3 regions of the Colwellia sp. BRX10-9 genome follow, and region 2 is predicted to be linked to each of the others. Evidence: predicted binding sites of a transcription regulator. Region 2 holds the regulator's gene; each other region holds the start of a gene.

Region 1 (7,232 bases), on a different contig from region 2:
CCAATGACGGCAGCTATGTTTTCATCAATGGCACAAGCTCGTGCTAAAGATGCCGGCAGTGATCCGTTTGTTCATCCTGGTGATTTAGATGAGTATTATGGTTTTTGGTCAGGTGGTCAATCTGGTGAAGTACGTATTATGGGTATTCCATCAATGCGTGAGTTAATGCGTATTCCTGTCTTTAACATTGATAGTGCGACTGGTTGGGGCTTAACAAACGAGTCTAAACGTATTAAAGGCGATAGTGCCAATATTATGGTTGGCGATACGCATCACCCTCATATGAGTATGACTGACGGTCGTTATAACGGTAAATATGTTTTCATTAACGATAAATCAAATACACGTGTAGCACGCATTCGATGTGATGTGATGAAAACGGATAAAATGCTTACCGTTCCTAATACACAAGCAATTCACGGTTTACGTGTACAAAAAGTACCCTATACAAAATACATCGTATGTAATGGCGAGTTTGAGGTGCCAATTGTCAATGATGGTAAAGCCTCTTTAGAAGATGTAAGTACTTATCGTTCAATATATAACGTGATTGATGCGGAAACGATGGAAATGGCTTTCCAAGTCATCGTTGATGGTAACTTAGATAACACCGACGCTGACTATGATGGAAAATATTTTGCATCTACATGTTACAACTCAGAAATGGGGATGAGCTTGGGTGAAATGATCACATCTGAACGCGATCATGTTGTTGTATTTAGTCTAGCGCGTTGTGAAGCTGCAGTTAAGGCAGGTAAATTCAAAACTTATAATGGCAACAATGTACCTGTTTTAGATGGTCGTAAAGGCTCTCAATTAACGCGTTATATTCCGGTTCCTAAATCACCACATGGTTTGAACACGTCACCTAATGGTGAGTATTTCATCGCTAACGGTAAATTATCACCGACCGTTTCAATCATCTCAATTAAAAAATTAGATGCATTATTCGCTGATGAAATTAAACCACGTGATACGATTATTGCGGAACCAGAATTAGGTTTAGGCCCACTTCATACCGCATTTGATAACAAAGGTAATGCGTACACAACATTATTTCTTGATAGCCAAATTGCTAAGTGGAATGTTCAAGATGCTATTGATGCCCACAATGGTAAGAAAGTGAACTATATTCGTCAAAAACTAGATGTTCATTATCAACCCGGTCACAACCATACAACAATGGGAGAAACACGTGATGCTGATGGTAAATGGTTAGTCTCTTTATGTAAGTTTTCTAAAGACAGATTTTTACCTGTTGGTCCTTTACGTCCAGAAAACGATCAATTAATTGACATTTCAGGTGACGAAATGAAAATTGTTCACGATGGACCTGCATTTGCTGAACCACATGATTGTATGATGGTACACCGCACTAAAATGAAACCATTAAAATTGTGGCCTCGTACGGATCCAATGTTTGCAGAAACAATTGCTATAGCAAAACGTGATGGCGTAGATGTGTACTCTGAAAACAAAATTATTCGTGATGGTAAAAAAGTACGCGTTTACATGACCTCAATCGCGCCAACTTACGGTATGACTGAATTTAAAGTGAAATTAGGTGATGAAGTGACTGTTATCGTCACTAACCTCGACCAAGTAGAAGATGTAACCCACGGTTTTTGTATGACTGATCACGGCGCGCAAATGGAAATTGGTCCACAAGCAACTGCTTCTATTACTTTTATGGCAAATAAACCCGGTGTTTATTGGTATTACTGTAATTGGTTCTGTCATGCATTACACATGGAAATGCGCGGTCGTATGTTGGTTGAAGCTTAGTACTAAGTTAAGTACATTTTAGTTTTAATAGACTTAACGTTTAACGAAGTTAATCCAGATCAAGGGCATATCATTAAAAGGTGATATGCTTTTTTTACTTACAAATATTATTGATTTTTGGTGGTTGTCTCTTGGTAAAATGCAAATCAGTGTTTATATTTATTAGTGTGTTTTGTCTTTTTATTAAGCCGCTTTGCGCTGAAAATATTAAGCTGACGCCACAAGATAATTTACAACAACAGCTTGATAAAGCCGTTGATGGTGATGTTGTTATTCTTACTCCCGGTCGTTATTTAGGCAACTTCATTATTGAACATTCGATTACACTTTCAGCCCAGCGTGATGATTTAGGCAAAGTGATTATTGATGCGCAAGGTGATGGTCATGCTTTGCTACTGAAAAACTCTAACATCACCATAAAAAATCTCACCATAGTTAATTGGGGAAGTAACCTTACTGAGCAACATTCTGCTATTTATTCTGAAAAAAAATCCAGCCATATAGTGATTAAAAACAACAAGCTTAAAGGTGATGGCTTTGGTATTTGGTTACAAAAAAGCGAACATATAAAAGTCCTTAATAATACTGTTGAAGGTAATTTGAGCTTACGCTCAGCCGATAGAGGTAACGGTATTCAGCTTTCTATCGTGAAACATGCTGAAGTCCGAGGAAATGAAATATTTAACACCCGTGATGGGCTTTATATTATTTCTAGTCAAGAGAATATTTTAGAAAATAATACTCTGCACGACTTACGATATGGCATTCATTATATGTATTCATACGACAATTCGGTAATTAATAATTTTGCTTATAACACGCGAGCTGGCTATGCGCTAATGAGCTCTAGGCGATTAATTATCAGCGGGAATACAACGATAGACAGTGAAGATTATGGTTTTTTATTTAATTATATAACACAGTCAACTATCAGCAATAATATTGTTAAACGTGTTTGGACAAAGCCTGAAAATAAAGTATTAGGCCGTGATGGTAAAGGGCTCTTTGTTTATAATTCAGGTTATAACACTTTAAAAAACAATCTTGTCGAAGGCGCTGAAATAGGCATTCATTTAACGGCTGGTTCAGAAAATATTAAAATTTACGGTAACAGTTTTATTAATAACCCGACACAAGTTAAGTACGTTTCCAATAAAAAGCAAGAGTGGAGCTTAGCGGGTAAAGGTAATTACTGGAGTAATTACCTCGGCTGGGATATGAATAACGATAACATTGGCGATGTTATGTTTGAACCAAACGATGGTATCGACAAATTAGTTTGGCAATACCCAGAAATGAAAATGCTAATGGACAGCCCCGCGATTATTATTCTGCGATGGGTGCAACGTCAATTTCCAGTACTAAAACCACCCGGTGTGAAAGACAGTTTTCCGTTGATGTCCTCACCACATCACCGAAATACTGATGAAAATTTCTCAAGGGTACAAAAGATTAATGCCGAGGCACTAAAAACTGACACGGCAGATAATCAATCTGCTGTTGTGCAACGTGCAGAGCATTAAGGATATAAATTGATGAACACTACAGACAAAACACCTCTGGTTAAACTAACTAACGTGGGTAAAAAATATCCCAAATTAACAGCACTAGACTCTGTTGATATGCAACTTTCACAGGGAGAAGTCTTAGGACTTTTTGGTCATAATGGTGCGGGTAAAACCACCATGATGAAGCTTATTCTTGGCGTTATTACGCCAAGTCATGGCAATGTTAAAGTGATGGGGATGGCACCAGATTCTAAAGAAGCTTGGCACATGCGCGCTAAAATTGGTTATTTACCTGAAAATGTTAGTTTTTATGAGCAATTAACCGGTTTAGAAGTGCTTAGTTATTTTGCTAAACTTAAGGGCTTTGACAAAAAACATGCAATGGCTTTACTCGAGCAAGTTGGGGTTGCTCATGCCATGAAGCGGCAAGTTAAAACGTATTCAAAAGGAATGAGGCAACGTTTAGGGTTAGCACAGGCTTTTATCGGTAATCCAGCTCTGTTGTTGCTTGATGAACCCACTGTTGGCTTAGATCCTATGGCAACCGCTGATTTTTATAAAACGGTTGATGATCTAAAAAGCCAAGGAACCAGTGTTATTTTATGTTCACACGTTTTACCCGGTGTTGAACAACATATTGACCGAGCGATGATATTATCTTCCGGCAAAGTGCTTGCTATGGGCTCTTTAGAAGAGTTACGCCAAGCCGCCGCCTTGCCCGTAACCATCAAAGTTGAAGGTTTAAATGGTTCGCTTCAAGGCGATCCTAAATTGGCTAAATTTTTAGTAGATAAAAATCATAGTGATTTACTGACGGTACCTGAGCAAGATAAATTAGCGACCTTGCGTCAGTTACTGAGTTATCAAGCGATTAAAGATGTCAGAGTTGATTCGGCCAATTTAGAGCAAGTTTATCAATTTTATTTATCACGCCATTTAGCTGAACATGTCGATAATAAAAATACCGTTAAGGAGCCCCGCTAATGAAACAAATATTAGCCGTTGCCAACAAAGAATTTCATGATGGTTTACGTAACCGTTGGCTAGTGTCAATTACTGTTATTTTTGCTATTTTGTCTATTGGTTTGACCTATTTTGGTGCTGCAGCGTCAGGGACAGTAGGCGTAACCTCTTTATCAACAACGATAGCGAGTCTGGCCAGTTTAGCGGTATTTCTTATTCCACTCATTGCATTACTGCTCAGTTACGACAGTTTTGTGGGTGAACAAGAAAGCGGCACCTTGTTATTATTGTTGACTTATCCCTTAAGTAAAAGCCAACTGTTATTAGGTAAGTTTTTAGGACAAGGCGGTATTATTGCACTTGCAACCCTTTTGGGCTTTGGCTCGTCGGCGCTAATCTTATATTATCAACTAAACGACAGTGCCGTTTTTAAGGTTTTTGCTACCTTTATTGGGAGTGCTGTTTTATTAGGTTTAAGTTTTACTGCCATCGCTTATTTGATCAGTTTATCGGTAAGTGAAAAATCAAAAGCAGCGGGTTTTGCTTTAATCACTTGGTTTTTCTTTGCGTTAGTTTTTGATTTAGCGTTGCTGGCGTTATTGGTCGGTGTGGAACAAGGTATTAGCCAGCAGGGACTTACCCAATTAATGATGCTAAATCCAGCCGATATATTTAGATTAGTAAATCTTGCCGGCCTTGATAGTGGTGACGTTAATGGCGCTTTAGCGATTGCAATAAAATCGAGTCTGTCACAAGGGCAATTATTTAGCATTTTACTGGCATGGGTCATGGTACCTATCATTATTGCCATTTTTATTTTTAGGAAAAAAACACTCTAATGAATATTTTAAAGCCTAGCTTACCCCTTTTATTGATAACCCTATTGTTGGCAGCACTGCTGTCTGCGTGTTCTAAAAATGACGAGGTCGCCCAATCGTTACATGAAGCCGTGGCGATAGAAACGGCCGATGAATGTCATTTGTGTGGGATGTTAATTTCAAACTTTAGTGGTCCTAAAGGGGAATTATTTAGAAAGGGTCTTACTAAAGCGGAAGGCGATAGTGTGAAAAAGTTTTGCTCGACTCGCGATATGTTTAGCTTTTACTTAGACCCTGAGAATAAGCGAAATGTTACCACCATATTAGTACACGATATGAGTAAATCACCGTGGAAAACACCAAATGACCAATACTTTATTGATGCCCGCAACGCATGGTTTGTTGCTGGCTCAATTAAAACAGGTGCGATGGGTAAAACGCTGGCAAGTTTTAGTAAACAAAAAGATGCGCAAACCTTTGCAGCTGAATTTGGTGGTAAGGTCATTAATTTTACCCAAGTTGATTTATCTGTGTTGATGTAAGCTATTTACACAAAACGCTCTGCTGTTATTTTATTACTTGCGCAAATAGTTGTAATTTTTTTTCAGCAGGGTAGGCTAAAGTTATCCTTTTCATTATCTATGCCTTTTATTCTTGATTAAAAATAGCCAGCCAATATCTTTTCAGCTTATTTTTTTAATAACCTTGCTATGCTTTTCAGCACTAATGCTCTCAGGTTGTACATTATACCAACCGGCCATTTCAAAATATCAAACTAACTTTAATTTTTCAAAGGTAAGCAGCTACGCTTTTTATAAGCGTAACTCTGACTTTGGCCAGTTTCAAAATATTAGTTATACCACGCGTAACAGTATTGAATTAGCCATAGAGCAAGTATTAGATAAGAATGGTTTTATTTATAATACGCTAGATGATGCTGATATTGTGATTACTTATCATCTTGTTAATGAAAACACTAAGGAATTATTAACCTACAATAAAGGGGTGCTTTATTGTTCTCTTTGTTTGCGTGGCGGTGAAGCGCAAGCGGACAAAAAACAGTGGCAAACTAAACCGGGAAGTTTAATTATTGATGTACTTGACCCTGAAAAAAAACGTTCAGTTTGGCGAAGTGTTTACCCTTTGAAAATTAATGCTAAAACCGATAATAGTAGAGAGGCTCAATTGAAAATTTACCGGGCTATTGATGCGATGATAGATAAATATCCTCATTCTCGTGATGCAAGTAAAGCTAACAATGCTTAAATGGTTAACGATAACACTGATAGCCGTAGTGATTTTTATTACTATTTTATTAGGCTTAGGGTATTTATTAAAAGAGCATGAAATAGCAACAACGCACTTAAAACATCAGCTTGATCAGGAAAGGGCTGCTCAAAAAAGCAAAGAAAAAAGAAATAAACACAAGCTTAACACGGTTATTGAAACCTCTCTTGTTAACGTTGCTGCCAAGACGAATACATTAACAAGTAAAACCTTTGTCTCGGTCAAACAAAAAATATTGCTAGAAAATTTAACCTGCTCATCAAAAAAACAATGTGTGTTAGTTAACATTACCTTTGGAGAGTTAACATGTGCCTTTGCTATTAATACCATTGGCGCCTCTTTATTAGCGAAAACAGCAGGTGAGTCGAGTTCAGTGGCAAGGTGTCCTCGCTACCCCGCAAAGAGTCAATTGAGTTGTCAGAATAATTTATGCAGCTACTCAAACATTAATAATTAACTCTCCTGTGGAGTTGAAGAAAATAGCGGTTTATAATGAAGTACTTTTTACCCAGATAATAACTTTTATGACCTTTCCAAATGATGAAACAGGCCAAATTTTGGCTGAAATGCAAGATGCTGGTATTGATTTGTCTATTATTCATCCCGTCGTGTTTTTTCAATTGTTCGAAAAAAAAGAACAAGCCCAAGCAATGGCTGATTATTTAGCAGAACATGCACCTGAAATGGAATTAGTCATTCATCCTGATGAAACACCTAATGTTTGGGATTTAGATTGCACTGTAAAAATGCTACCTTGCTACGATGGGATTGTCGCGCAAGAAGCACAGCTTGAACAACTTGCTGCAAAGTATAATGGCTATAACGATGGCTGGGGAATGGAGGCTTAAACAGAGGAATTCGACGTTTAACT
Region 2 (7,232 bases):
TAGCTGAAAACAAGTTAGATGGCGAATTAACCGAAAAGAAATTAGCTACTTTTAATTTCTTAACGCGCAATCGCAGCCATAAAGATGAACAAGGTAATCGTATCCCGTTATATTCAGCTGCAGATTTAGCCGGTGCTAAAGACGCGGTTAAAGATAAAACGGAAATGGAAGCTCTTATTGCTTATTTGCAATCTCTCGGTCATGCGTTGAAATAATGATGATGGATTATGGCACCCTCAGAGGGTTAATAGCTTTATTAATATTGGCACTATTTATTATTATTGTGGTTTGGTCTTATTCTAAAAAGCGTAAAAGCGCTTTTGATGAAGCTGCAAACTCTATCTTCGAAGAAGATAAAGAAAAGACTGAGCTTAATGACGTGAATGGCAAACAGGAGACTAATAAAAATGTCTAGCTTCTGGAATATATGGGTTTGGGTTTTAACCCTAGGAACTTTAGTCGGTTGTTTTTTACTACTTCGCTATTGTTTAAAGAACTTTGCAGGTGTTCCTGAAGGTGAGTCAATGGGACACACCTTCGATGGCATCGAAGAATTGAATAATCCACTGCCGCAATGGTGGAGTACATTCTTCTTATTAACTATCATTTGGGCTTTTGGTTATTTAGCACTCTATGGTTTAGGTAATTGGACTGGATTTATTGGTTGGAAAAGTTCTAACCAAGGAATTTTGAATCTTGCTGAATCTAAAGCGCAGATAATAGCCGCAAAAGAAAATGGTTATTTAGTACAGTATGACCGTGAAATTGAAGCCGCCGATTTAAAATATGGTCCAATTTTTGATGCCTATGCTGCACGCACCATTGAAGACTTAGCCACTGATGAAGAAGCGTTAAAAGTAGGTCAACGCCTATATTTACAAAATTGTTCTCAGTGTCATGGTTCAAATGCAAGTGGTACTACCGGTTTCCCTAACCTAACCGATAAAGACTGGTTATACGGCGGAGACCCACAGTCGATTAAGCATTCACTTTTATATGGTCGTAATGCTAATGGTATGATCGCTTGGGGCTCAGCATTAGGTGATCAAGGCGTTAAAGATGTTACCGCCTATGTACTGAGTTTAAGTGGTCGTGAAGTTGACGTTGCCAGTGCTGCTGCCGGTAAAGAAAAGTTCGCTCTGTGCGCAAGTTGCCATGGTGCTGACGGTAAAGGTAGTTTAGCTATGGGTATTCCTTTAGGAGCGCCTAACTTAACTGACAACATATGGTTGTATGGCGGCTCTCCACGTGCCGTTGAGTCATCTATTAAAAATGGTCGAGCTGGTGTAATGCCCGCATGGAAAGATATTTTAGGTGAACAAAAAATACATCTTGTTAGTGCATATGTGTATAGTTTATCGCAAGAATAACTGCGCTTAATTAGTCTCAATATATCAGCCTTGCGGTATTATTACCGCAAGGCTTTTTTATATCTTCCAAGCCAAGAATAGTGAGTAAATTGTTGGTTTTTTAATAGTTCCCAATAGAAAAAAGTCGTATAATATGCGCACTTTCACCGACTGAATTTTTAATATGAAAACATCTTGGTACAAAGAGCCTTGGGCTTGGTTCGTTTTTATTCTCCCCGCTACCGCGGTTGTTGCTGGTATTTCGACTTACTTTATTGCTAACCATAATCCCGATCCATTAGTCGTTGGTGATTACTATAAAAAAGGTAAAGCAATTAACCTAGAAGTATCTAAAGTAAAGCTTGCCCAAAAATTAGGGATGCGCTTTGCATTAAAACTGCAAGATAACGAATTAATTATCAAACCTACCGGTATTGATAAAGTATTCCCGGTGTTAAATCTTAATTTTTATCACCCGACTCTTGCTGATAGAGATTTCTATTTAGCACTCACGCCTGACGGTAATGGCTATTTTAGGCATGTCTTTGATGAACCAGTAAAGGGAAAATGGCGCTTAACCATAACGCCTTTTGAGAATCACTGGAAAATTCAAAATACTATTTTCTTACCTCAAAGTGAATTTATCGATATTATTCCTAATGTTAGAGAAGCTAACTAAGCGCCAATAGTCTCTATTAGCTTAGGTGTTGATTAACCTCACCTAAGCAACACCTCTATAAAAACCAATTATTTGCTTGGCCTCAACATATGAAAACACTTTGTTATCACTGCAGTGAAATTGTTCCTAATGGGTTAGATTTATCAATAAAAATTGAGAATACCATGCAGCCGATGTGCTGTATTGGATGTCAAAGTGTTGCTCAAGCGATTATTGATAACGGTTTAGGTGAATATTATCGTTTTAGAACAGCTCCCGCACTGAAAGGTGAGCCTCTGGTTCCTGAGCAGTTACAACGTAATAAGTTACTTGATGATGACAGCCTACAAAGTGAATTTACTTATAAAAATGATGAATATAGCGAAGCAATTTTAACGATTGACGGTATAAGCTGCGCGGCATGTGCGTGGCTTATCGAAATGCAACTTATCAAGATAAACGGCTTAATTAAAATTAATGTAAATGCCACGACACAACGTGCAACTGTTCGATGGAATAATAGTGAAGTACAACTTAGTGAGCTGATTAATCATATCAGCAATATTGGTTACCAAGCCCTCCCTTTTAAAGCGAGTACCGCCGAAAAACTTAACAAAACCCAAAGTAATAATTATATTAAACGCCTAGGTATCTCTGGTATTTTAATGATGCAAGTCATGATGATCGCTTTTGGCTTATACTTTGGCGCCTTTTCTGGCATGGACGAGTACAACTTAATCTATTTACGCTATGCGAGCTTATTCTTGACCTTACCTATTGTCACCTATGGCGCATTACCCTTCTACAAGGGAGCTATTAATGCTTTAAAAGTGAAGCGTTTATCTATGGATGTTCCTGTTGCTATAGCGATTTCACTGGCATTTTCGGCCAGTGCTTGGGCAACAATCACTCAGCAAGGTGAAGTCTATTTTGAATCAGTATCGATGTTCACTTTTTTACTACTTATTGGTAAATTTTTAGAATTTAGAGCAAGAAGTCGCGCCGCGGAAGTCTCGGCTAACTTGCTTAAGTTAATGCCGATGATAGCGACAAAACTCATTGATGATAAAGGAACAGAAAAAGAAGTCATACTACCAGCAAAAAAACTTCGTCCTCTCGATATTGTACTCATAAAACCAGGCGAAGTGGTTCCCGCTGATGGCACAATAATTACAGGCAGCAGCCAACTCAACGAAGCGATGTTGTCGGGTGAGCAGTTACCCTTAAATAAATCAATAGGCGATACTGTCTTTGCAGGCACTATAAATGGTGACGGTAATATCAACGTTGAAGTTAAACAAGCCAGTGAACATTCTTTTTTAAGCCAACTGATCAGATTAAGTGAATCATCTCAGGCGCATAAACCCAAATTAGCAAAATTATCAGATAAAATCGCTCAATACTTTGTTGCGATTATTTTACTAACCGCTATAGGCACTGCATTTTATTGGCAACAGCATTTACCTGAAGAAGCTTTTTGGATCACCTTATCGGTACTCGTTGCTACCTGCCCTTGCGCATTGTCACTGGCAACCCCCACAGCGTTAACCTGTGCGACCACACGCTTAAACCGCGAAGGTATCATGATCAAATCTGCACATGTTATGGAAACATTACCGAAATTAACCACTATTGCTTTTGATAAAACAGGTACCTTAACTTCTGGTGATTTTTCTATTAATGAAATAAAGCGCTTTAATAATGAAAAGCTTAACTATAGCAAGCAGCAGGTTTTAGCTATAGCAGCAGCGCTCGAGTCTTATTCTGAGCACCCTTTAGCCAAACCGTTTAAAGCATTTCGTGATTACTCCTACCATACTCAAGCCGTTGAAATTAAATCTGGTGCTGGTATTCAAGGGAAAGTGAACGGTCAAAACTTTCAAATCGGTAAACCTAATTGGTTGCTTAGCGAATCAAGTATGTTGGCAGAATTTGCGACGGCTTCTTGCCTATTAGTAGCAGACAACCAATTAGTCGCTGCTTTTTATTTAAGCGATGAAATTCGCAATGATGCCCAAACGCTGTTAGATGACTTAAAGAAAAGTAATATTTATACCATCATGCTATCGGGTGATAACCCTGCTGGCTGTGAAAAAGTTCAGGCATTGCTACATTTAGACGAGATACATAGTACTTTGACTGCGGCTAATAAGATGGCGATAATAAAAAGTCAGCCTAAAAACTCAACCGTTGCTATGGTCGGCGATGGTGTCAATGATACGCCAGTATTCGGCGCAGCCCATGTCTCGATTGCTATGGGGAGTGGCACCGATATAGCTAAAAGTGGTGCCGATGTTATCTTACTCAATAATCGTTTAAAGTCGATAACAACATTAAGACAAGTCGCCAATAAAACTCGTCGCATTATTTGGCAAAATTATTTTTGGGCATTCGGTTATAATGCTATTGTATTGCCCCTTGCCGTTTCAGGCTACATTACCCCCTATATGGCGGTTATAGGTATGTCTGCAAGTTCGATATTGGTTATCACTAACTCGTTACGTTTATTAAAAAAGTAAACGCAAACTTATAATAGAGCATAAAGACCATGAGCATTATTTATATTTTGATCCCCATAGCGATAATCCTAACCTCTATCGCCATTTATTTATTTTTTTGGGCAGTAAAAACTGAACAATTTGATGATTTAGAGAAACAAGGTATGAGTATCTTGTTTGATGAAGATGAAAACACTACCACCAAAAAGTCCACTGAAACCCATAGCGAAAATACAGCTAAGAATGATACGGGTAGTAAATAACAGCCATGTTGAGTATAGATTATTTATCGGCATTCATCATCGGCTTGTTAGGTTCGGGACATTGTATCGGTATGTGCGGTGGTATAACAACGATGTTAACATCTGCTATATCACCGCAACAAAAAGGCAGCGATAAATTTAAGCTGGTCGGTGCATATAATGTTGGCCGAATTTTTTCTTATAGCTTAATTGGGGCAATCGTTGGATTTAGTAGTTCTATTGCAATAAAGAATATTGGCGTTCCATTAGGTTTTTTACGGTTATTTGCAGCGGTATTTTTAATTTTATTAGGCTTGTATTTAGGCCAATGGTTAATGTGGCTATCAAAAGTTGAAAAAATGGGTAAGTTCCTTTGGCGCTATCTATCCCCGTTAAGTAAAAGGTTTATTCCCATTAATAATGCTAAACAAGCGCTAGCATTAGGAGCAGTCTGGGGATGGTTACCTTGTGGTTTAGTCTACTCAACATTAACTTGGTCCTTAGCCAGTGGAAGTGCCCTCAGTGGCGCCCTAATTATGACCAGTTTTGGTTTAGGTACTTTACCAGCCTTGTTAAGTCTTTCACTTGGCTCTTTTGGTATAAAGTCGTTGGTAACAAACACGAAATTCAAGAAAATAATGGCGCTAATGATAATTTCATACGGAATATACAGTTTAATGTTTGCATATCAGCAATTGTTTTAATATGATCGATAAATTAGGGATAACTCATTTAGGTTAATATGTATAAAAAGCCATGTTCTACATCTCAACATATTCATTGTCAAAACTGTAGTATCAGCGAGCTGTGTTTACCTTTCTCTTTAAATGATAAAGAACTCGATACACTAGACAGCATTATTGACCGTAAACGCCCTATTCATAAAGGCGAACAAATTTTCCAAGATGGCGACAAAATGCAAGCTTTATACGCTATTCGCTCTGGAACATTCAAAACATTTACGGTAAATGAACAAGGTGAAGAACAAATTACCGGTTTTCATTTAGCGGGTGATTTATTAGGTTTTGATGCTATTGCTGAGTCAGAGCATCCTAGTTTTGCAAAAGCCTTAGAAACATCTATGGTCTGTGAGATACCTTACAATACTTTAGATTCATTATCGAATACGATGCCTAAGTTGAAAAAACAAATTCTTCGCATGATGAGTTCCGAAATCCGCTCAGATCAAGAAATGTTAACGCTACTTAACCGCAAAAATGCTGAACAACGCTTAGCAACTTTTATTTCAACCTTAGCCAGTCGCTATCATGCACGGGGTATGTCACTAACAGATTTTCGCCTAACGATGACGCGAAGTGACATTGGTAATTATATTGGTTTAACGGTTGAAACCATCAGTAGATTATTAAATCGTTTTCAAAAAAATGAATTAATCACAGTTGATGGAAAACTCATCACAATACTTAATATGGATAAACTTAACGAGTGTGCTTCACTGTAGTTTATCGCTTTTTTAAATAATTATAGATAAATGCTTAACATTAAAGATGTTAAGCATTTTTTTTATTGAAATATTATGATTTAAAGCAAATAATATCTATTAATTATGGTCTATTATTAATATTATTTAATAACTAGGGAGTAAATATTATGGATAAGTATAAAAAAATATTAGCCGTTATTGATCCAACCACTGAAAATCAAAAAGCGTTGAAACGTGCGATTGAATTAGCACGACATAGTGGCGGACAGATCACTGCATTTTTAACCATTTATGATTTATCTTATGAAATGACCACCATGCTTTCTGGCGATGAGCGAGAAGCAATGCGTCAATCGGTTATTAATGATCGTAAACTATGGTTAGAAGAAAAGATTTCAGAAACTGATCACCAAGACATAACCATAGATACCTGTATTATTTGGCATAATCGCCCATTTGAAAAGATCATAAAAAAAGTACTGGCTGAAAACTTCGATATTGTCATCAAAGGCACCCATCAACATGACAAGCTAAAGTCGGTTATTTTTACGCCAACAGATTGGCATATCTTAAGGAAATGTCCCTGCCCAGTATTACTGGTTAAAGACCATAGCTGGCCAAGCAATGGTAATTTACTTACCGCACTCAATATCGGTAGCGATGATGATGAGCACAAAGCGCTTAATAATAAGTTAACCCAAGAATCAATAGTGTTTTCTTCACTGATTAAAGCCAATGTCCATTTAGTGAATTCTTATCCAGGTACGCCAGTAAATATTGCCATTGAAATTCCAGAGTTTAACGCCTCTGAATATAACGACACTATGTTTAATCATCACAAAAGTGCGATGAAAGACCATGCTAATAGCTTTAATATTCCGCTTAAAAATACCCATGTTAAAGAAGGTTTACCTGAAGATGTTATTCAAAGTATTTCTAAGCACGTTGATGCTGAATTAGTTGTGTTAGGTACTATTGGTCGAACGGGGATTTCAGCGGCACTTATTGGTAATACTGCAGAGCATGTCATTGACCGCCTTA
Region 3 (7,232 bases), on a different contig from region 2:
GGATGACTATTTTTGGTAATAGTGCGATTGATTTGGTTTATAATCAAGGCATTGTCGAATTAGGAGAGATGGTCAGTAAAGACTCATCCGTTGCCTTGTTTGTCTTTCTTGAAAACTTCCCATTATCTTCGGTGTTGTCATTCTTTAGTGTCTTAATGATTGTGATATTTTTTGTCACCTCCTGTGATTCAGGCGCTATGGTCGTTGATATGCTTTGCTCGCATGGCAAAAATGATACGCCGCTATGGCAACGTGTTTATTGGGCGGTAGGTATTGGTATCGTTGCGGCAATATTATTATTGGCTGGTGGTCTTAATGCCCTCCAAACCATGACTATTGCCAGTGCTCTACCTTTTACTATCGTATTATTACTGGCCATTGCAGGCTTGATTAAATCGTTAAGAGTTGAAGCTTTTAAGCAGGATAGTCAGCTAATCACAGCAATACCTCACTCAGGTAATGAGAATAGTGATAGTTGGCAAATGCGCTTAAAGAATGTTGTTGATTTCCCCAACAAAGCTAATGTCAGTAAGTTTGTTACGCAGACAGTCGTTCCAGCATTTGATTCTGTCGCTAAAGAGCTACAAGCCAATCAAATCAATGTTGAAATCTCACATGACGATGGGCTGACGTTAATTGTCGACCATGGTGAAGCACAAGAGTTTGTTTATCGGGTGTTAGCTCGTAAGTACTCTCAACCTGACTATGTTATTGAAGCCAATGAAGCGGAAGATGAGCAAAGTTATTATCGTGCTGAAGTTCACTTGGGCGAAGGTGGTCAAGACTATGACATTATGGGCTGGTCGAAAACGGCAGTGATCAATAATATTATTGATCAATACCACAAGCATTTGCATTTCTTACATTTGTTACGCTAATAGACAACAGCTCGGGTTAAACCGAGCTGTATTTACTTATTAGATGCGTCAGCTTTACTACTGCTGCTGGCGCTCATCGCATCAAGCTCTAATAACGGAGCCGCATCTATTTCATTTGCATCCATCATTCCAGCCAATCGTTCCATAGATGAAAGCAACTGTGATTGCTCCCATTGCGCTAAATTCGAAAATTTATCAATAAAATGCTCTTGCAAAGCTTGGGGAGCATTGAGTAAAAGTGCTTTACCATCTTCGGTTAAATATAAGCTCACTCTACGTTTATCTTGGGTACTACGTATTCTTGAAACTAGGCCTTTATTCTCTAGCCTGTCCAAAATATTGGTCACGGTAGCAGCACTTAAATTAACATTTTTGGCTACTTGGCTTGAATTTATACCAGAAACTTTATCTATTTCTAGCATAATTAATAATTGTGGACTGGTTAAACCCGAAGTTTTATTAAGGTGTTTTGAATGTAAATCGATTGCCCTGATGACTTTCCTTAAGGCAATTAATAATTGTTGATGTTTTTCCATTACAGTGTGCTTCTTACTTTAATTACTATTAGTTTAATCAAAAAAAACAGCAACACCTAGACAAATTACCTAAATAGGCGTTATTAGATGGTTTTAAAGAGAAATTTAGAAAAACCCTATAACTAAAGGGACTTGAACCCACAGTAAGCGAAAATGGCATCACTGATGGATGTGTGTTCTATTTGAGATAAACTTATAAAGAATGGGATGTCTAAAGGGACTTGAACCCACGGTAAGTGAAAATGGAATCACTGATGGTTTTATTTAATATGTTATAGGTGTACTTATACAGAAATGGGATGTCTAAAGGGACTTGAATCCACGGTAAGCGAAAATGGAATAACTGATGGATGTGTGTTTTCTTTGAGATAAACTTATAAAGAATGGGGTGGCTAAAGGGACTTGAACCCACGGTAAGCGAAAATGGAATCACTGATGGATGGATGTTTTCTTTGAGATAAACTTATAAAGAATGGGGTGGCTAAAGGGACTTGAACCCACGGTAAGCGAAAATGGAATCACTGATGGATGTGTGTTCTATTTGAGATAAACTAATAAAGAATGGGGTGGCTAAAGGGACTTGAACCCACGGTAAGTGAAAATGGAATCACTGATGGATGTGTGTTCTATTTGAGATAAACTAATAAAGAATGGGGTGGCTAAAGGGACTTGAACCCACGGTAAGTGAAAATGGAATCACTGATGGTTTTATTTAATATGTTATAGGTGTACTTATACAGAAATGGGGTGGCTAAAGGGACTTGAATCCACGGTAAGCGAAAATGGCATCACTGATGGATGGATGTTTTTTTTGAGATAAACTTATAAAGAATGGGGTGGCTAAAGGGACTTGAACCCTCGACAACCGGAATCACAATCCGGGGCTCTACCAACTGAGCTATAGCCACCACTGATATTACTTGAAGCGCCCAGTGATAAGGCGCGGAGAGTATATTGTATTTTTAAGCAGATTGACAAGAAAAATTTTTGCTTTTAAGCGTTTTATGGGCAACATTCTGCTTAACTGTACTTTTTGCTGATTATTAACTTAATTTTAGATGCTGTTTTACTAATGTCTCCTCATACTGTATTTTTACCTTAGGTCTTAAAATTACTATCCAGCGGATAATTTGGCGGTATAAATGTCACTAGACAAAATTTCTGAACAATTAAATAAGCTAACACCAGGTAACACTAAAAAATTACCGCCGATAGAATCATGGAACCCACCGTATTGTGGCGAAATTGATCTACAGGTCAAAGGTAATGGTGACTGGTTTTATGGCGGCACAATATTTAAACGGTTATCGTTAGTTAAACTTTTTGCTTCGGTTTTATTAAGAGAAGTCGCTGGTGATCGCGACGAGTACTTTTTAGTGACACCCGCTGAAAAAGTTAAGATTATCGTTGAAGACGCCCCTTTTGTATTAACGCAATGGGCTTGGCAAGATGATAACAAATCAATAATGACGGTTAGTACCAATGTAGATGACGAATTCGTGCTTGATGAAACTCATCCGTTAACGATGAATGCTAACGGCGAATTGTATGTTTTAGTGCGTCGTAATTTATTGGCAAAAGTTCACCGTAATGTTTATTACCAATGGGCCGATTTAGCACAAGAAGAGGTTACAGAAAAAGGCGTTGAATTAATTTTTTCAAGTGCTGGCCATAAGTTTAGTTTAGGAAAAATTGATTAAATTTCTCACCTTTATAGTTATTTGTTTTTTATAAAGGTGAGAGTTCCGCTTAAATAACCCGCGAGAAGCGCTGTTGGTTAACGTGCTGTTTCATGTAAGCATCAAAACTCATGCAAATATTACGAATCAACAAGCGTGCCTTCTGATCTACTTTAATAAAATCAGCCGTATTTTCAACCAAACCATCACTGATAAATGTTTTCAGTAGTGGTAAATCTTCAGCAAAATATTCTTCAAAATCAATGTCGTACTTTTTACTGATCTGTTTTTTATCAATATATAAATTACACATTAATTCACGAATAACTTCGCCACGGATCACGTCATCTGTTGATAAGCTAACCCCTTTCACTTGTGCATTTTTTCTAGTATCTATCGCTTTATAATAGGCTTGCAATTCTTTAATATTTTGACTGAAAGAAGTACCGATATTACTAATAGAAGAAACACCTAATCCTAACAAGTCACAACCACCCTTAGTGGTATAACCTTGGAAATTACGGTGTAGGGAACCCTCTTTTTGTGCAATAGAAAGTTCGTCATTAGGTTTAGCAAAGTGATCCATACCAATGAAATCGTAGCCAAATCCACAAAGCTTTTCGATGGCAAGTTTCATTAAGGCAAATTTTTCTTGCACGCTGGGTAACCATTCGTCACGTAATTTACGTTGGGCAGCAAATCGGTTTGGAATGTGTGCATAGCTAAACAATGAAATACGGTCGACATCCATCTCATGAGCTTTGTTAAGCGTTTTTGTAAAGGTTTCTATAGTTTGGTGAGGCAAACCATAGATCAAGTCGATATTAACTGATTTGAAGCCCACTGCCTTTGCATGGGCAATAAAGTCGCTAATAAATTCGGTTGATTGCACACGATTAATTGTTTCTTGTACTTTTTTATCAATGTCTTGTACGCCAATACTTAGACGATTAAAACCTAAATCAAAGAGGTGTTCAGCAAGGTTCATTTCAATTTCACGCGGATCAATTTCTATACTCATTTCTACATGTTCAGCAAAAGTGAATTTTTCTTTTAATAAAGAGACTAATTTTGTGATTTGGATATGGGTTAAAAAGCTGGGTGTGCCGCCACCCCAATGGAGTTGTTTAACGGTGTAGTCAGTAAAAAATTCAGCTCGTGAACTAATTTCTTCCGCTAAAAACTCTAAGTAGGTATCGGCCTTGTCACGGTGGCGGGTAATAACTTTATTACAGCCACAGTAGTAGCAAAGGCTATGACAAAAGGGAATATGTACATACAAGGACAATTCACGGTTGGGTGAATCTTTCACTGCTTGGATGAAATCTTGTTCAGAAAATTCATCATGAAATTCTAATGCCGTTGGATAAGAGGTATATCTAGGTCCACTGGTATTATATTTAGACAGTAATTTAGGGTCAAAAAATTGATTTGCTTGCATGGTTGGTTACCGAGTTAGCCATTACTTATATACGCGTTATCAATCAAAATATAGATTGAATGGTAACGGGTATATGCTAAGCAACAGTTTAACAATGCAAACATTAACAATATTGATCGAGCGCAACAAAGCGTTATTAACTTAGTAAAAAGTTAACTTAGTAAAAAGTTAACTTGCTAGTGCACTCATACGTTCTTGAGCATATTGATGCAAAGAGATAACGTCAATATTTATCTGTGCGGATAAATCGCTCTCTGCTTTCATACGTTCAAAATCAAGTTTCATACGCTCATTTTTGGCAAGTTTCTTTCTTGCATCAAGAATAGGCATATGTTTAATTTTATCATAAAGTTCAAATACTGCAGGAAACTCTGCTGATAAACCACTGCTCAACTTTAAAGAATCGAGCAATACACTCAATCGCCAACAACCCTCAGCGATATCACATTGCTCTTCTTTCATTGCGTGGGCAATAATCACGACACTACTAAGGATCTTACTATCGTGCTTTGCTAAGGCAATTTTTTTATCTTGCTCTGCCTGTTTTATTTTAGCTGTTTGCGCTTTTAGCTGGTTTAATAATTTCACCGCATAAAAAGCAAGCGCAGCAATAATAATTACTCCGCCAACTACTATATAAATCCAAGGAGTTGAAAACATGATAAAGCCTTATTCGAATTTTGACAGGTCACTGTTGTCAAATTTATCCCAAAGATCATCACCAGATTTTGCTTTGCTTGTCGTTTCAGGTGATTCGTCGTCGTCATCTTCATCTTCTATGCCGAGTATCTCACGTAGCTGTTGATGACGTTCCATTTTTTCATTGAAATAATCAACATCTTCGTTACTTAGCGAAATATCTTCATCTTGCTGGGCAAGGATACTTTGCAAGCGGCTATCTTCTTCAATAGCGAAGAGTTCTTGTTGCAATGAGGTATCAGCTTCAACAACACGAATAGCAGCAATTGGAGAGTTATCTGCTTTTACTTTGTTTTTGGCTTTAAAAGGTTGCACCGCCGCTGTTACCGGTCCGCCAAGATCTATTGGTTTTTTACTACCAATGCGCGGATCTTTCTTTTCTGTAGGTAAGTGAGATTCTTTACCTGCATCAAAAGCTTCTTTTTGTCGGTTGCCGGCTTGCTTTCCTGTTTTCTTCTTTGGTTTTCTATCAACAGGAACTAGGGCTTTTTTCTTATCATCTTTTACTGCGCCGATAGGACCATTGCCTTGTTTTCTAGATTTTTTGGTACGAGACATAAAATAATTTCGTTTTTAAATTCAATGGTTCTATTTTACGTTATATTGTAGGAAACAGCGATAGTGTTTTTCATGATTAATTTTCAGACATAAAAAAACGATGAACAAGTCATCGTTTTCATCAAACTTTAAGTGGTTATCCTAACCTATTAGCAATTCCGTTTATAAGCTTTAACGTATTATTATTTTTTATGTTGCGTTAAATACTCGGTTCATTTTTTATCGGTCATCCTGACACTTTATTGGGTTGTCCTTATCGGTCTATTGACCTAAATATTAACAATCATCCTGATATTAACTTAATCATCCGTATTCTTTAAAAGTAACCTCTCATAAGAGAAGGTTAAGGCTTTCCGTGCAATTCAATCCATTTTGTTATTTGGCTACAAAGTAGCTGGACAATACTTTACCTTAGTTTATAAATGTCGCAAGTTATAAATATACATTTATTTACAATTCATTGAGTGTAAAAGGTTAACTTATTGTTTTTAAAGTCTATTGATTTATTTAAAAGTTAATGAATGGTAAAAACATGTTTTCTCTATGGTTAATGTCTTACATAAATAATCACAAATAGAGTACATTGTTACGCTCGCTTTATATACGAAATCCTTCGTTTTATGTACTAATGTCCTATTTCGTTCAGTTAATGAGAGAAATTTGTTGTGATTTTTAGGTTATACCATGTGCGCAATAAACTAAGCTAAATAGAAATAATAGCTTAGTTTTATTTATTGGATATTGTTTGACCATTAACGAGGGGCAAAATAGTTTTATTCGTGTAACCAGGCCGCGTGTTTTGGTGCAACTTTAGTAACAGCCCACTCTTCAATCATTAAAGGAGCAACCCTTTTTAATTCTTTCATTTGTTCAACTGTACCGGTATTCGCTGCTAATTCTAAGCGGTGACCACTCGGGTCAAAGAAATAAATTGATTTAAATACACCATGATGAACTGGGCCTAATACATCAACACCTTTACTTTGTAACTCTTCTTTTGCGGCGACAAGTGCATCAACATCTTCAACTTCTAATGCGATGTGCTGTACCCATGTTGGTGTGTTTTCATCTCGGCCCATGGTTGGAGAATTAGGAATTTCAAAAAAGGCTAAAACATTACCCATGCCCGCATCTAGAAATATGTGCATATAAGGGTCTGGTGCCTTAGTCGACGGTACCTCATTTTCAGCAATGGCTACCGTTAGCTCCATGTTCAAATGTTCTTTGTACCAATCAACAGTAACTTTTGCATCAGTACAACGATAAGCGACGTGGTGAATTCGTTTCATTTTGATCATTTTAAACCCTTAATATTCTAGTTTTGAAAGCAATAAGGTTATTTTTGCACAAAGTAACTTTTGTTACTAGTTTGTGGTTTTTTAATTACACTAGCGTTTTACTTTTTTGTGGCAAAAAATTTACAGTTAATTTTTACAGCGCC

Evidence for each region. Region 2 encodes FNR, which switches genes on or off when oxygen is low (the NO sensors DNR and NnrR bind a similar motif). Its sites were predicted from a motif close to TTGATCTAGATCAA; they were not measured.
Region 1: H4J69_RS14620 (nitrous oxide reductase family maturation protein NosD) is a predicted target of FNR. The motif match lies at 1,835-1,848, and genes of this name have one in related genera.
Region 3: hemN (oxygen-independent coproporphyrinogen III oxidase) is a predicted target of FNR. The motif match lies at 4,647-4,660, and genes of this name have one in related genera.

What each region holds. Positions count from the first base shown of each region.
Region 1 covers NZ_JACGVV010000027.1:11,887-19,118, reverse strand. The annotation lists gene nosZ (TAT-dependent nitrous-oxide reductase) at 1-1,785, shown strand, start outside; gene H4J69_RS14620 (nitrous oxide reductase family maturation protein NosD) at 1,941-3,308, shown strand; gene H4J69_RS14615 (ABC transporter ATP-binding protein) at 3,321-4,277, shown strand; gene H4J69_RS14610 (ABC transporter permease) at 4,277-5,095, shown strand; gene H4J69_RS14605 (nitrous oxide reductase accessory protein NosL) at 5,095-5,616, shown strand; gene H4J69_RS14600 (DUF4136 domain-containing protein) at 5,801-6,340, shown strand; gene H4J69_RS14595 (hypothetical protein) at 6,333-6,818, shown strand; gene H4J69_RS14590 (ribonuclease E inhibitor RraB) at 6,886-7,209, shown strand; gene H4J69_RS14585 (sensor domain-containing diguanylate cyclase) at 7,227-7,232, opposite strand, start outside.
Region 2 covers NZ_JACGVV010000014.1:29,227-36,458, forward strand. The annotation lists gene ccoO (cytochrome-c oxidase, cbb3-type subunit II) at 1-215, shown strand, start outside; gene H4J69_RS10025 (CcoQ/FixQ family Cbb3-type cytochrome c oxidase assembly chaperone) at 221-415, shown strand; gene ccoP (cytochrome-c oxidase, cbb3-type subunit III) at 408-1,370, shown strand; gene H4J69_RS10035 (FixH family protein) at 1,534-2,028, shown strand; gene H4J69_RS10040 (heavy metal translocating P-type ATPase) at 2,118-4,526, shown strand; gene ccoS (cbb3-type cytochrome oxidase assembly protein CcoS) at 4,556-4,768, shown strand; gene H4J69_RS10050 (sulfite exporter TauE/SafE family protein) at 4,774-5,451, shown strand; gene fnr (fumarate/nitrate reduction transcriptional regulator Fnr) at 5,490-6,209, shown strand; gene uspE (universal stress protein UspE) at 6,359-7,232, shown strand, end outside.
Region 3 covers NZ_JACGVV010000002.1:109,703-116,934, forward strand. The annotation lists gene H4J69_RS01765 (choline BCCT transporter BetT) at 1-878, shown strand, start outside; gene H4J69_RS01770 (MarR family winged helix-turn-helix transcriptional regulator) at 911-1,414, opposite strand; tRNA gene H4J69_RS01775 (tRNA-His) at 2,247-2,322, opposite strand; gene H4J69_RS01780 (DUF1285 domain-containing protein) at 2,557-3,114, shown strand; gene hemN (oxygen-independent coproporphyrinogen III oxidase) at 3,164-4,534, opposite strand; gene H4J69_RS01790 (DUF2489 domain-containing protein) at 4,703-5,194, opposite strand; gene yihI (Der GTPase-activating protein YihI) at 5,204-5,791, opposite strand; gene H4J69_RS01800 (VOC family protein) at 6,565-7,089, opposite strand; gene H4J69_RS01805 (M61 family metallopeptidase) at 7,216-7,232, opposite strand, start outside.